DNA from 3 places in the Idiomarina sp. OT37-5b genome. Region 2 is predicted to be linked to each of the others. Evidence: predicted binding sites of a transcription regulator. Region 2 holds the regulator's gene; each other region holds the start of a gene.

Region 1 (4,068 bases), 360 kb from region 2:
GCACAGGTGCTGGACATTACGAAACACTGAGGTACGGGCGATTTGCAGCACATTGTTCATTGCTTGTTTGGCAATCTCATAGTCGCCATTGTCACGGGCTATATGGGCTAACTGGGTTTGCCTGGAGATGGAAAACGGGGCCATGTTGATGCTCTGCCGCGCGCTTTCCAGCGCCTCTTCAGGATTATCCAGCAGCAAATAGCAGCGCGTTTTGATGTCCTGTGCCTCAATCGCGTTTGGCATCTTTTTGAGTACCGCTTCAGCAATCTCCAGAGCATCTTTGGGACGTTGTTGCAACAATCGAGTTTCGGCAAGTTTTAACTGAATCCAGGGTTGCACACCGTCTTCAAGTACACGCTTTATCGCGGCTTCAGCTTGCTCAAGTTGCTGCGTTTTATTAAACAGTTCAATCTGCAACTTTTGGCAATAGGTGGCGTAACGGCTTTGTGAATCGATATGACGCTGGCAGGCGTCAATACAAGCTGTGTAATCGCCGTTGTATAACGACTTGAACACATCTTTAAGCCACATCCGGCGTTTGTAAGCGCGGGCAATTCGTGAGCGCAGAACACGATGTGAAAAGGGTTTGGTGAGATAGTCATCGGGCTGTAGTTCAAGCGCGCTCAACACCATCGGCCGGGTATTGTCGCCGGTGATGATAAAGAAAATGGTATCCTCTTTGAGGACGCCACGGTGTTTCAACTCTTCCAGCACCTGCCGGCCATTTTTACCGCGGCCAAGGTTGTAATCGACCAGCATTACGTCAAAGGGTTTGCGCACATACGCAGCAATACCGGCTTCACCGGTTCGCTTCGCCTCAACCTCTTTGGCACCAAGATTGAGCAGTAATCCTTTTAGCATCACCTGAAACGCTTTTTGATCTTCGATGATCAGTACGCGTTTGTCGGCGAGTTCGACAAACTCACTCATTGTGTGTTTTGCCATCCTTTGGTTTTTTGTCACGACAACGTGTTAGGTTAAAGATTATTATGCGTCTTTACTACTGATGTTATCGACTTTTTGTTTAAAAACTCGAAGGAAATTTTATGTTAGCAGCGCGTATTGAAGAAGGGCGGGTGGTTTGGCAGCCCGATCATGATCTCAACCAAACAACGCCAGCCGCTGATGAGGTGACCATTCGGATAGCGTATGCCGGCGTAAATCGCGCCGACGTCATGCAAGTTGCCGGTGCCTATCCACCGCCGCCGGGGGCGTCGGCAATCCCGGGGCTGGAGTGCAGCGGGGTAGTCACTGCGATTGGTGACAAGGTAACCCATCTCGCCGTTGGCGACAAAGTGTGTGCGCTGTTAGCCGCTGGCGGCTATGCCGAATCGGTTACGGTGAATGCGGCGCAGGTACTGCCATTACCGTCCAGTTGGACCCTGGAACGCGGCGCGGGATGGTTAGAAACTTTTGCGACCGCTTATTTGAATGTGTTTATGCTGGCCGATTTACAGCCCGGCGACCGGGTTTTTGCCCATGCCGGTGCCAGTGGGGTCGGTAGTGCGTTACTGCAATTATGCAAAGAGCAGGGGACGCCCATTTATGTCACCGCCGGTAGTGATGAAAAATGTGCATTTTGCCGCGAACTGGGCGCAACTGAAGCGATAAATCGGCACCGCCAGGATTATGTCGAGGTGCTAAAAGAGGTCGGCGGCGTTGATGTGATTCTTAATCCGGTCGGCGGGGACTCGGTGGAGCGTGATCAGCAAGTACTGAAACAGGACGGTCGACTGGTTCTCATCGGGCTGATGGGCGGCCGTAATGGTCAGGTGGACTTCGGTCGTCTGCTGATGAAGCGGCAACGGCTTATGGGCTCCACGCTGCGAAGTTTATCCAGCGAACGTAAAGGCGCTATTTTAAGCGGACTTTGGCAACACTTTGGTGAAGCGTTCACTGCGGCAAGGGTGCGGCCGATGATCGATCGCGTTGTTCCGGCAGAAAAGGTCAACGAGGCCTTAAATTACCTGCAGGAAAATCGAACGCAAGGTAAGGTGGTGCTGAAAATAGCGGAACTTGATTAAGCGGGAAATCGTGGTGGAGGGGGCAGGATTCGAACCTGCGAAGGCTGAGCCGTCAGATTTACAGTCTGATCCCTTTGGCCACTCGGGAACCCCTCCAAACGAGGCGCGTATAATAACAGGCTTAATCACGCTGTAAAGGAAAAAGCATAAAAATTAAAGATTTTTGCCAGCCGCCGATAACGACATCAAGCGTCAACGTTATCGGCAGGATGTATGGCAGAGCTGACCCCCGGAACGGTATCCGGAGCACAGGAATATTTTGATCGACAGGCCGCCAATGCGATTGGGCAGGGGCATGGGGCCGAGTTTTCCCTGTGGCTGGCAGCGCTGGGCGAACAACCGCTTGCCGATGACGCCCCGGCAAGCGTCGACTGGCAACGTACCATTGGTGCGGCGCGGCCACGGCCATTAGGCTATAACGACGCGCGGTTTATCGCCAGCGGCGTCTACCAGAGCGCTTCGCAATTGAGTGATTTTAAATTACAGGACGCAGTGCACCCGCAACCGCTTATCCCAAACAGCGATCCACAGCGACTACCGCTGGAGTTAATCGCTAATCTGGATTGGCAAACGCTGCAGCGCCGCAAGCGTGCGGCGGCACCGGAAAAACTCCCGAAACGTCGTCGCGACCCCGCGCAGTTATACGACGTGTTACAGCAGTTGGGGATAGAACCAAAGCAACAGCTCATGTAAGCTAGCAGCATGTACTAAGCTATCCTGATGTGTGGTAACGGCTGCCATGACCCAAGTTCACCCGCAAGACGATGAACGTATTGATGCCTTTGTTGAGTATTTATGGTTGCACCATGGTGTCAGCAATAACACTCAAGCCGCCTACCGTTCTGACCTACGCCGTTATTGCGATTACCTGATGACGCAAAAACTTGGCTTGTTAGATACCACGTCGACCATTCTGCAGGATTATTTGCTTTGGCGCCGCAGTCAGGGGCTCTCACCGCGCAGCACCTCACGATTTTTAAGTGCGATGAAAAAGTTTGCTCAGTTTGCGGTAAAGCAGGGGTGGCTGAATACCGACCCCAGCGCTCGCTTAAAACGACCGAAACTCCCACAATCAATCCCCCATTCCCTCAGTGAAGCGGATGTCGACGCGTTGTTGCATGCGCCGGCGACCGACACCGAACTGGGGTTGCGCGATCGCACGATGCTGGAAGTGCTTTACGCCAGTGGCTTGCGGGTCAGTGAGCTGATCCGACTGCAATTGGAACAGGTGTCATTACAACAGGGCTTAGTGCGTATTATCGGTAAAGGTGACAAGGAACGCCTGGTACCCCTCGGTGAGGAAGCGCTCGATTGGCTGCAGCAGTATTTGCGCCATGGCCGTCCGGCGCTTTCGGACAAAAACAGCCCGTGGATTTTTATTACCCAACGCGGTACCTTATTAACGCGCCAGGCATTCTGGTACCGCATCAAACATTATGCGGCGCAAGCGGGTATTCGCGCGCATCTGTCGCCCCATACACTGCGGCATGCATTTGCTACGCACCTGTTAAACCATGGTGCGGATTTACGAGTATTACAAATGTTGCTGGGTCACAGTGACCTGTCTACGACACAAATTTACACACAAGTTGCGCGAGAGCGGCTGCAGTCCCTGCATGCTCAGCACCATCCGCGCGGCTAACAAGAGGTTTATATGAAACGCAGTTTAGTTCATTCCCTGTTATTACTGGCATCACTGTCAGTAAGTGCGGCAAGTGTTGCACAGCAACCGGATACCAGTCGCCTTGAAGCGTTAGGTATCCAGGTTGGTGAAGTGTCCAAAACGTCGATAGCGGGGCTTTATCAGATCACCTCAAATCAGGGGATTTTCTATGTTTCAGAGGACGGCACACGGCTGATCGCCGGCAACCTGTTTGATCTGACCAACGAACAACCGACCAATCTTACTGAACAGGCTATGGCAAGTCTGCGTCAGCAGGAACTGCAAAAAATTGAAGATGAAATGGTGGTTTATCCATCGTCGAAAGAAAAATATCAGATCACCGTGTTTACCGATACCACCTGTGGCTATTGTCAGCGTTTA
Region 2 (4,068 bases):
CGCTTGTATGACAAAAGCATTTGTTCGAACATGACAGAGATGCCAAAATCGTACTGGCACACGAGTATTAACTAAAGAAGTAGCGCGCACATGGATCAAGCAAGTGGCTTAAGAAGAATGAAACAGTCAAAGATCAAAGTAATTGCAGTCACCGGAGGCAAGGGCGGCGTGGGTAAAACCAACGTGTCGCTGAATATGGCGATTGCAATGGCGCAGCAGGGTAAGCGCGTCTTGGTCTTAGACGCCGATCTGGGGTTAGCAAACGTTGACGTCATGTTGGGCCTCAGAGTGCGTAAAAACCTTTCTCATGTGCTCGACGGTACTGCCGATTTGCGGGACATCCTGGTGGAAGGGCCGGCGGGCATCCAAATCGTACCGGCCACTTCAGGTACGCGCACCATGGTCGAGTTGACCGAGCGTGAAAACGCCAGCCTGATCCAGGCATTCAGTGAGCTTCAGGGCGATTTTGATGTCTTGATCGTCGATACCGCCGCCGGTATTGGCAACACGGTGGTCAGCTTTGCGCGGGCATCCCAGGACGTTATCGTGGTGGTCTGTGACGAACCGACGTCAATTACCGATGCGTACGCGTTGATGAAAGTATTGAGTCGCGACCAGGGTGTGTTTAAGTTTAAGGTGGTTGCCAATATGGTACGCAACCTCCGTGACGGCCAGGTGCTGTTTAATAAATTGACAAAAGTCACCGATCGATTTTTGGATGTCGCGTTAGAATTGTCCGCTATTATTCCGTTTGACGAAAACCTGCGTCAGGCGGTCAGAAAGCAAAAGGCGATGGTCGTGGCGCACCCGAAATCACCCGCATCGTTGGCGATAAAAGCGCTGGCGAAGAAGGCCCTGGGCTGGCCAATCCCTGCCCAAGCAGGTGGCCACATGGAATTTTTCCTTGAACAATTAATAACTTCTGCCGATAACAGATCTAAGCAGGATGTTGCCAATGAATAAAGCAGCTGTGTACAGTGCGCATGCCGACAACCGTCAGGCCATTATCGAGAAGCATACCGGTCTGGTTAAGCGCATTGCGCACCACATGATGGCGCGATTGCCGGCCAGTGTGCAAATCGACGACCTGATCCAGTCGGGCATGATTGGTTTACTGGAAGCGGCACGAAATTTTGACGGCAGCAAAGGGGCCAGCTTTGAAACCTTTGCCGGCATTCGTATTCGCGGTGCGATGCTTGACGAAATTCGCCGGGGAGACTGGGCGCCGCGCTCCGTACACCGAAACCATCGGCGGGTACTGGAAGCCATTCGGCAGGTTGAGAACGAAACCGGCCGTGATGCCAAAGACGTAGAAGTAGCGGCACAATTGGAGCTGTCGCTGGACGAGTATCATGCTATCTTGCGTGATGTAAACTCGGGACGCATCATCGGTATTGAAGACCTCGGGGTGTCAGAAGATGCGATCATACCCGAGCAGGTAACCGGCGCGCATTACGAGCCGCAACGGGATGTCGAGAACGATGCCTTTCATCGGGCGTTGGCTGAAACCATTTCGTCATTACCTGAACGTGAAGCTTTGGTGCTTTCGTTGTATTATGATGAAGAACTGAACTTAAAAGAGATTGGCGAAGTACTCAGTGTGAGTGAATCGCGAGTCAGTCAAATTCATAGTCAAGCCATGCTGCGCCTTAAGTCGCGTATGCAGAGTTGGGTTGAATAATTTGTGGTAATCGAGAGCCTCAGTGGAGGGAGCTTTGGATAAAAATATGAAAATTCTTGTTGTTGATGATTTTTCAACAATGAGACGAATCATCAAAAACTTACTGCGCGATTTGGGCTTCACCAACATCCAGGAAGCCGACGACGGTAATACCGCGCTGCCCATGTTGCAACAAGGTGACTTTGACTTTGTCGTAACAGACTGGAATATGCCGGGTATGCAAGGCATCGATTTGCTCAAAGAGATTCGCAAAGACGATAAATTGTCACACCTGCCAGTGTTGATGGTAACGGCAGAAGCCAAACGCGAGCAGATCATCCAGGCCGCACAGGCCGGCGTCAACGGATACATCGTGAAACCTTTTACCGCTGCGACGCTAAAAGAAAAACTCGATAAGATCTTCGAACGCATTAGCTAACAGGGCGAGCTATCATGACAGAGCATGCCCACGACATTTCGTTAGAGCAAGCCAAAGAACTGGTTGCCTTACTGGAAGCCGGTCAGCAGAAACGAGCCAACGAAATGCTCGACGAAGTGTACAATCGGCGCAACGACAAACTGTTTACTTCGGTAGGACAGTTAACGCGTGACCTCCACGAAGCGCTGCAGGATTTTCAGTTGGACCCCCGCATTGTGCAACTGACTGAAGACGAACTGCCCGACGCACAGAATCGTCTGCAATACGTCATTCAAAAAACCGAAGATGCCGCCAACCGCACCATGGATGCCGTGGAAGCTTGTTTGCCGATGGCAGATGACATGCATCAAAAAATCGAGCAATTAATGCCGAAATGGCAACAACTTATGGACAATAACATTGAGTTGTCTGAGTTTAAGTCGTTGTGCCACGGCGTTGACGACGTACTTAGGTCGTGTGGGCAGAACATGCCGCAGATCCACGGCTTGATGACGGAAGTATTAATGGCTCAGGATTATCAGGACATTACCGGTCAGGTCATCCGCCGTGTCATCCAGTTGGTTGAGGACGTCGAAAAGAACCTGATTGAGTTACTGAAGCTGTTTGGCGACGAAGCGAAAAAAGGTGCTAAGAAAGCGCCGCAAGCGGCCGATAAAAGTCAGGCAGAAGGACCCATTATCGACGCCGATAAGCGCGATGATGTGGTGTCCGGTCAGGACGATGTTGACGATTTATTGTCGAGTTTAGGATTCTAGGAGCAGCGATTGCATGAGCTTTGAAATGGACGAAGACATTCTGCAGGATTTTTTGATAGAAGCCGGGGAAATCCTCGAGCAACTGTCAGAGCAATTGGTAGAGCTTGAAAACGATCCTGAGAATTCAGATTTGCTGAACGCCATTTTCCGCGGTTTCCATACCGTTAAAGGTGGTGCCGGCTTTTTGAACGTGCACGCGTTAGTGGACACCTGTCATGGTGCCGAAAACGTTTTTGACACCTTGCGTAATCATCAACGCCGTGTCACTTCAGAGCTCATGGACGTCATTTTGCAGGCGCTGGACACCATCAACGCGCAGTTTGCTCAGTTGCAGGCGCGCGAAGAGGTTGAAGCTGCCTCTGACCAACTGCTGCAGGCTTTGCACAAACTCAGTGAACCGGAATCGGCCGACGAACACGACGCTGCTGCCGCTGACACCACTGAAGAAGCTCAAGCGCCCGCAGAGCCGGAACAGCCGGAACAACCGGAAAGCGAAGCCAACGACGGTGGCATCGACGAAATTCAGGAAGACGAATTCGAAGCCCTGCTCGACGAGCTGCACGGCAAAGGCAAAGCGCCAACCAAAGCCGCCTCTGATACGGCTCGTGCCTCTGATGTAGCTCGTGCCTCTGATGTAGCTCGTGCCTCTGGCACGAGTAAAGACGACGACGAAATCACCGACGATGAGTTCGAAGCCTTACTCGACGAACTGCATGGTCAGGGTAAAGCCCCAACCAAGCTAGACGCCAACAAGCCGGCCCCGGATACAGCCCGTGCCTCTGGCTCGGGTAAAGACGACGACGAAATCACCGACGACGAGTTCGAATCCTTACTTGACGAACTCCATGGCCAGGGCAAAGCCCCAACCGCCAAACCAGGCGAAGCCGCTAAACCCGCCGCAGGCTCCAAACCCGCCGCAGGCGCTAAACCAAGCGAAGCTTCCAAACCCGCCGCCGGCGCCAAACCAGGCGAAGCGTCTAAACCCGCAGCCGGCGCAAAAACACCGCCGCCACCACCGGCAGAAACCACGGTCCGCGTTGATACCAAACGCCTTGACGAAATCATGAACATGGTCGGCGAACTGGTGTTGGTGCGTAACCGTTTACTGAGCCTCAGCAATAACGACGATAACCAAAACGCCCAGGAAATGAGCAAAGCCATTTCTAACCTGGACGTGGTAACCGGTGACTTGCAGGGTGCGGTGATGAAAACGC
Region 3 (4,068 bases), 1.2 Mb from region 2:
TTTTCTACCCGCTGGACTTCACGTTCGTATGCCCTTCAGAATTGATCGCATTCGACAAGCGTTTAGAAGAATTCAACAAACGTGGTGTGGAAGTAATCGGTGTCTCTATCGATTCTCAGTTTACTCACAACGCATGGCGTAACACTTCAACTGACGCTGGCGGTATCGGTCAGGTTAAGTACCCACTGGTTGCTGACGTTCGTCACAGCATCTGCAAAGCGTACGATGTTGAGCACCCAGAAGCCGGTGTTGCTTTCCGTGGTTCATTCCTGATCGACGAAGACGGCGTTGTGCGTCACCAGGTTGTTAACGATCTTCCATTAGGTCGTAACATCGACGAAATGCTGCGCATGGTCGATGCTCTGAACTTCCATCAGAAGCACGGTGAAGTTTGCCCTGCGGGCTGGGAAGAAGGCAAAGAAGGTATGAAAGACAACCCTGAAGGTGTTGCTGCTTACCTGTCGAAGAACGCTGACAAACTGTAAGTTAGTGTTGAGTTGATAAGAAACGCCGCTGATGAGCGGCGTTTTTTTATGTCTAGTCGTTGGCGCGTGGCCAACCACCCAGCACTTTCCACTCATTGACCATCCAACAGAACAGCTCTGCAGTGCGCTCGGTGTCATAAATGGCCGAGTGAGCCTGTTGTTGATCAAAGGCAATGCCTGCCGCTTTGCACGCTTTTACCAGCACCGTCTGGCCCAGAGTTAAAGCCGCCAACGAGGTGGTATCAAAGCTCACAAAGGGATGAAACGGATTGCGTTTAATGTTGCTCCGCTCAGCGGCTGCCATCATAAAACTGTGGTCAAAGTTGGCGTTGTGACCGACCAGTACTGAACGTTGGCAACCTGCCGCTTTCTGCGCTTTACGAATGGGTTTAAACATTTCTTTTAATGCCACATCTTCGGCGATGGCACCGCGCAGCGGTGAGTGAGGGTCGATACCGTTAAAATCAATGGCTGCCTGTTCGATGTTGGCACCTGCAAAGGGCTCAATATGGTAATGCAACGTTTCCGTTGGTTTTAACCAACCGTCATCGTCGAAGTCCAGCAACACCGCGGCGATCTCCAGTAACGCATCCTGGCGGGGGTTAAAACCGCCGGTCTCGACATCAATAACAACCGGTAGATAACCTCTAAATCGCTGTTTCATTAAAGACTCTGTTGAGTCGGACATGCGCGCTCCATTTGCCTGGTAATTACGAAAGTTGCCATAGTATGCCAAAAACCACCGGTGGTTGTCGCCTTAACCGTTAAAGGATTCGCGGTGACGGCCGATAGCACTGATAGAAAACCGGTGAGCTTAAGCATTTAATTTGTACGGTAGGAACCAATATGCCAGTAATTAAAAACTGTCGCCTCAAACACACTCTGGTCGCCAACACGGTTGTTGCGGTGCTGGGGTTGCTGACTGTTCCTGCAGGTTCGGCAAACGCGGTACGCCATTATAGCGCTAACCTCGACAACTCTATGTGGTATCTGGCCGAAAACAGCCGTCTTGAGTGTGGTCTTGAGCACACCATTCCGCGGTATGGCAAAGTAGAATTTAACAGCGAAGCGGGTAAGCAGCTCAATCTGCGTATGCAACTGGATATGCAGCAACTGCCAGATGGTTATGGGGTTGCAAAAATTGAGTCGGTAGCGCCGCGTTGGCAGCCAGGACAAGCGACCTACGCGCTCGGTGATATGCAGTTTTACAAACAGTTTGACGGTGAGATACAAAAGCAAATGGCGTGGACACTGTTGTCTGAATTGGAAAAAGGACGCTACCCCACGTTCTATTATCAAGATTGGTATAACCAAACTGATACCGTAGCCGTGGCTTTGTCCTCGGTTAATTTCCGAGATGCCTATGATGCCTTTCGCAGTTGCATTAACGCGTTACTGCCGTTCAGTTTTGAAGACATTGCTTACACGGTGTTGAATCATGAAGATGACAGTGAAAAACTGACGCCGGCGTCGCAGCGTAAACTGGAACAGATCAGTCAGTATCTCGCCGTAGACGACGAATTGGAGCTGGTACTGGTGAATGCCTACACCGACGCCCTTGGCGCCCGAGAACCCAATCAGGAATTGTCAGAGAAACGCGCGGAAGAAATTAAAAATTTCTTTGTCGAACGTGGCATCGCGGAACAACGCATCGAAACGGTTGGGCATGGCGAAGACCGGCCAATAGCCGGCAATGCCAATGCGCTGGATCGGGCGAAAAACCGCCGCGTGGTGGTGCGGCTGTCAAAACCTACCGGGGTGCAGCTCTAGTCGCTGGTTTTCTGCTTAAATTCGCAGAGGTCTTCGATCACGCACGAGCCGCAGCGGGGTTTCCGCGCGACACAGGTGTAACGGCCATGTAAGATCAGCCAGTGGTGCACATCCACTTTAAATTCTTTGGGCACTACTTTTATCAGCTTTTCTTCAACGTCTTTGACGTTTTTACCCGGAGCCAGTCGGGTACGGTTCGACACGCGGAAAATATGCGTGTCAACGGCGATAGTGGGCCAGCCGAAAGCGGTATTGAGAACGACATTCGCGGTTTTACGCCCGACACCGGGCAGTGCTTCGAGTGCCTCGCGGCTTTCTGGTACCTCGCCCTGATACTTTTCCACCAGGATCTTGCAAGTCTTATAGGCATTCTCGGCTTTCGAGTTAAACAAGCCGATGGTCTTAATGTGTTCCTTGATGCCATCAACGCCTAATGCCAGCATTTTCTCGGCGGTCGGCGCGACTGGAAATAATTTACGGGTGGCTTTATTAACACCGACATCCGTTGCCTGCGCCGACAATAACACCGCAATCAGCAACTGAAATGGCGTTTCGTATTCCAGCTCGGTGGTGGGGTTTGGGTTGTGTTCCCGTAAGCGACTTAAAATTTGATAACGTTTTTCTTTATTCATACTGTTACGACTCTGCGGTGACTCGTGCACGAGTGACCGTTTTCTCAATTTTTTCTGCTTTAGCCTCACGTTTGGCATCAATCCAGTTCTTACCGGCAATAATAAAACCCAGCCCGATAAAGGCTCCCGGTGGTAAGATCGCCAGCAGCAACGGGTAATTGACTTCAAATAATTCAATACGCAGCTGCGCTGCCCAGTCGCCAAGCAACAGTTCAGCACCGTCAAACAGGGTGCCGTTGCCGATAATCTCCCGCATTCCACCCAGTAACATCAACACTAAGGCAAAACCGACGCCCATAACCAAACCGTCAAAGGCTGCTTTGGGCCATGGATTTTTCGAGGCGTAGGCTTCAGCACGACCAATGATCGCACAGTTGGTCACAATCAATGGAATGAAGATGCCAAGTGACTGGTACAACTCGTAAACATAGGCGTTCATCAGCAGTTGGATGATGGTAACAAAGGTTGCGATGACCATCACAAATACTGGAATTCGAATTTCTTGTGGTACCCATTGGCGTACCAGCGATACGGTAATATTCGAGCCGACCAGTACGAACAAGGTGGCTAAGCCCAAGCCCATGGCGTTGGTGATTGAAGCGGTGACCGCCAGCAGTGGACATAACCCCAGCAGTTGCACCAGCGCCGGGTTATTTTCCCACAGCCCCTGGCGGGTAAGTTCTTTAAATTCATTCATCGCTGACCTCCATTACCTGCTCCTGCTGACAGCGGGGCAAGTCGGCGGCAAACAGCGTGTCGCTGTTTTGCTGTAAAAATAATGTTGCCCGCTTAACCGCCTGAACGACGGCACGAGGTGTGATGGTGGCACCGGTAAATTGGTCAAACATGCCACCGTCACGTTGCACTGCCCAACGTTTATCGTCGGCCGAACGAACCCGTTTACCACTAAAGGAACGGATCCAATCGCTTTTTTGTGTTTCTATTTTGTCACCCAGTCCCGGCGTTTCCTGATGCTCTAACGTGCGAACGCCCAGCACGGTGCCATTGGGATCGATAGCCAACAGCAAACGAATAGCCCCTGAATAACCGTTAGGGGCGATAATTTCAGCGGCCAACGCACTGCGTCGGTCATCGTTAAATGCACGATACAGAGCGGTAGGCTCTGATGTGCCCAACGCCGGTTCTTGGATCAGCCGGCAAGACTGATAAAGATCGTTATC

Evidence for each region. Region 2 encodes FliA, which starts transcription of late flagellar genes. Its sites were predicted from a motif close to CTAAAGNTNNNNNNNNNNNNGCCGATA; they were not measured.
Region 1: the regulator FliA is predicted to act here: its motif matches at 2,177-2,203, upstream of C5610_RS04840 (VC2046/SO_2500 family protein).
Region 3: the regulator FliA is predicted to act here: its motif matches at 1,250-1,276, upstream of C5610_RS08990 (flagellar protein MotY).

What each region holds. Positions count from the first base shown of each region.
Region 1 covers NZ_CP027188.1:1,050,774-1,054,841, forward strand. Annotated here, with positions in the region: gene C5610_RS04825 (tetratricopeptide repeat-containing response regulator) at 1-930, opposite strand, end outside; gene C5610_RS04830 (NAD(P)H-quinone oxidoreductase) at 1,047-2,024, shown strand; tRNA gene C5610_RS04835 (tRNA-Tyr) at 2,036-2,120, opposite strand; gene C5610_RS04840 (VC2046/SO_2500 family protein) at 2,238-2,717, shown strand; gene xerD (site-specific tyrosine recombinase XerD) at 2,764-3,666, shown strand; gene dsbC (bifunctional protein-disulfide isomerase/oxidoreductase DsbC) at 3,679-4,068, shown strand, end outside.
Region 2 covers NZ_CP027188.1:693,196-697,263, forward strand. Annotated here, with positions in the region: gene flhF (flagellar biosynthesis protein FlhF) at 1-75, shown strand, start outside; gene C5610_RS03120 (MinD/ParA family protein) at 91-963, shown strand; gene C5610_RS03125 (RNA polymerase sigma factor FliA) at 956-1,681, shown strand; gene cheY (chemotaxis response regulator CheY) at 1,716-2,099, shown strand; gene C5610_RS03135 (protein phosphatase CheZ) at 2,114-2,854, shown strand; gene C5610_RS03140 (chemotaxis protein CheA) at 2,868-4,068, shown strand, end outside.
Region 3 covers NZ_CP027188.1:1,914,272-1,918,339, reverse strand. Annotated here, with positions in the region: gene C5610_RS09000 (peroxiredoxin) at 1-485, shown strand, start outside; gene rnt (ribonuclease T) at 538-1,173, opposite strand; gene C5610_RS08990 (flagellar protein MotY) at 1,332-2,255, shown strand; gene nth (endonuclease III) at 2,252-2,887, opposite strand; gene C5610_RS08980 (electron transport complex subunit E) at 2,892-3,584, opposite strand; gene rsxG (electron transport complex subunit RsxG) at 3,577-4,068, opposite strand, start outside.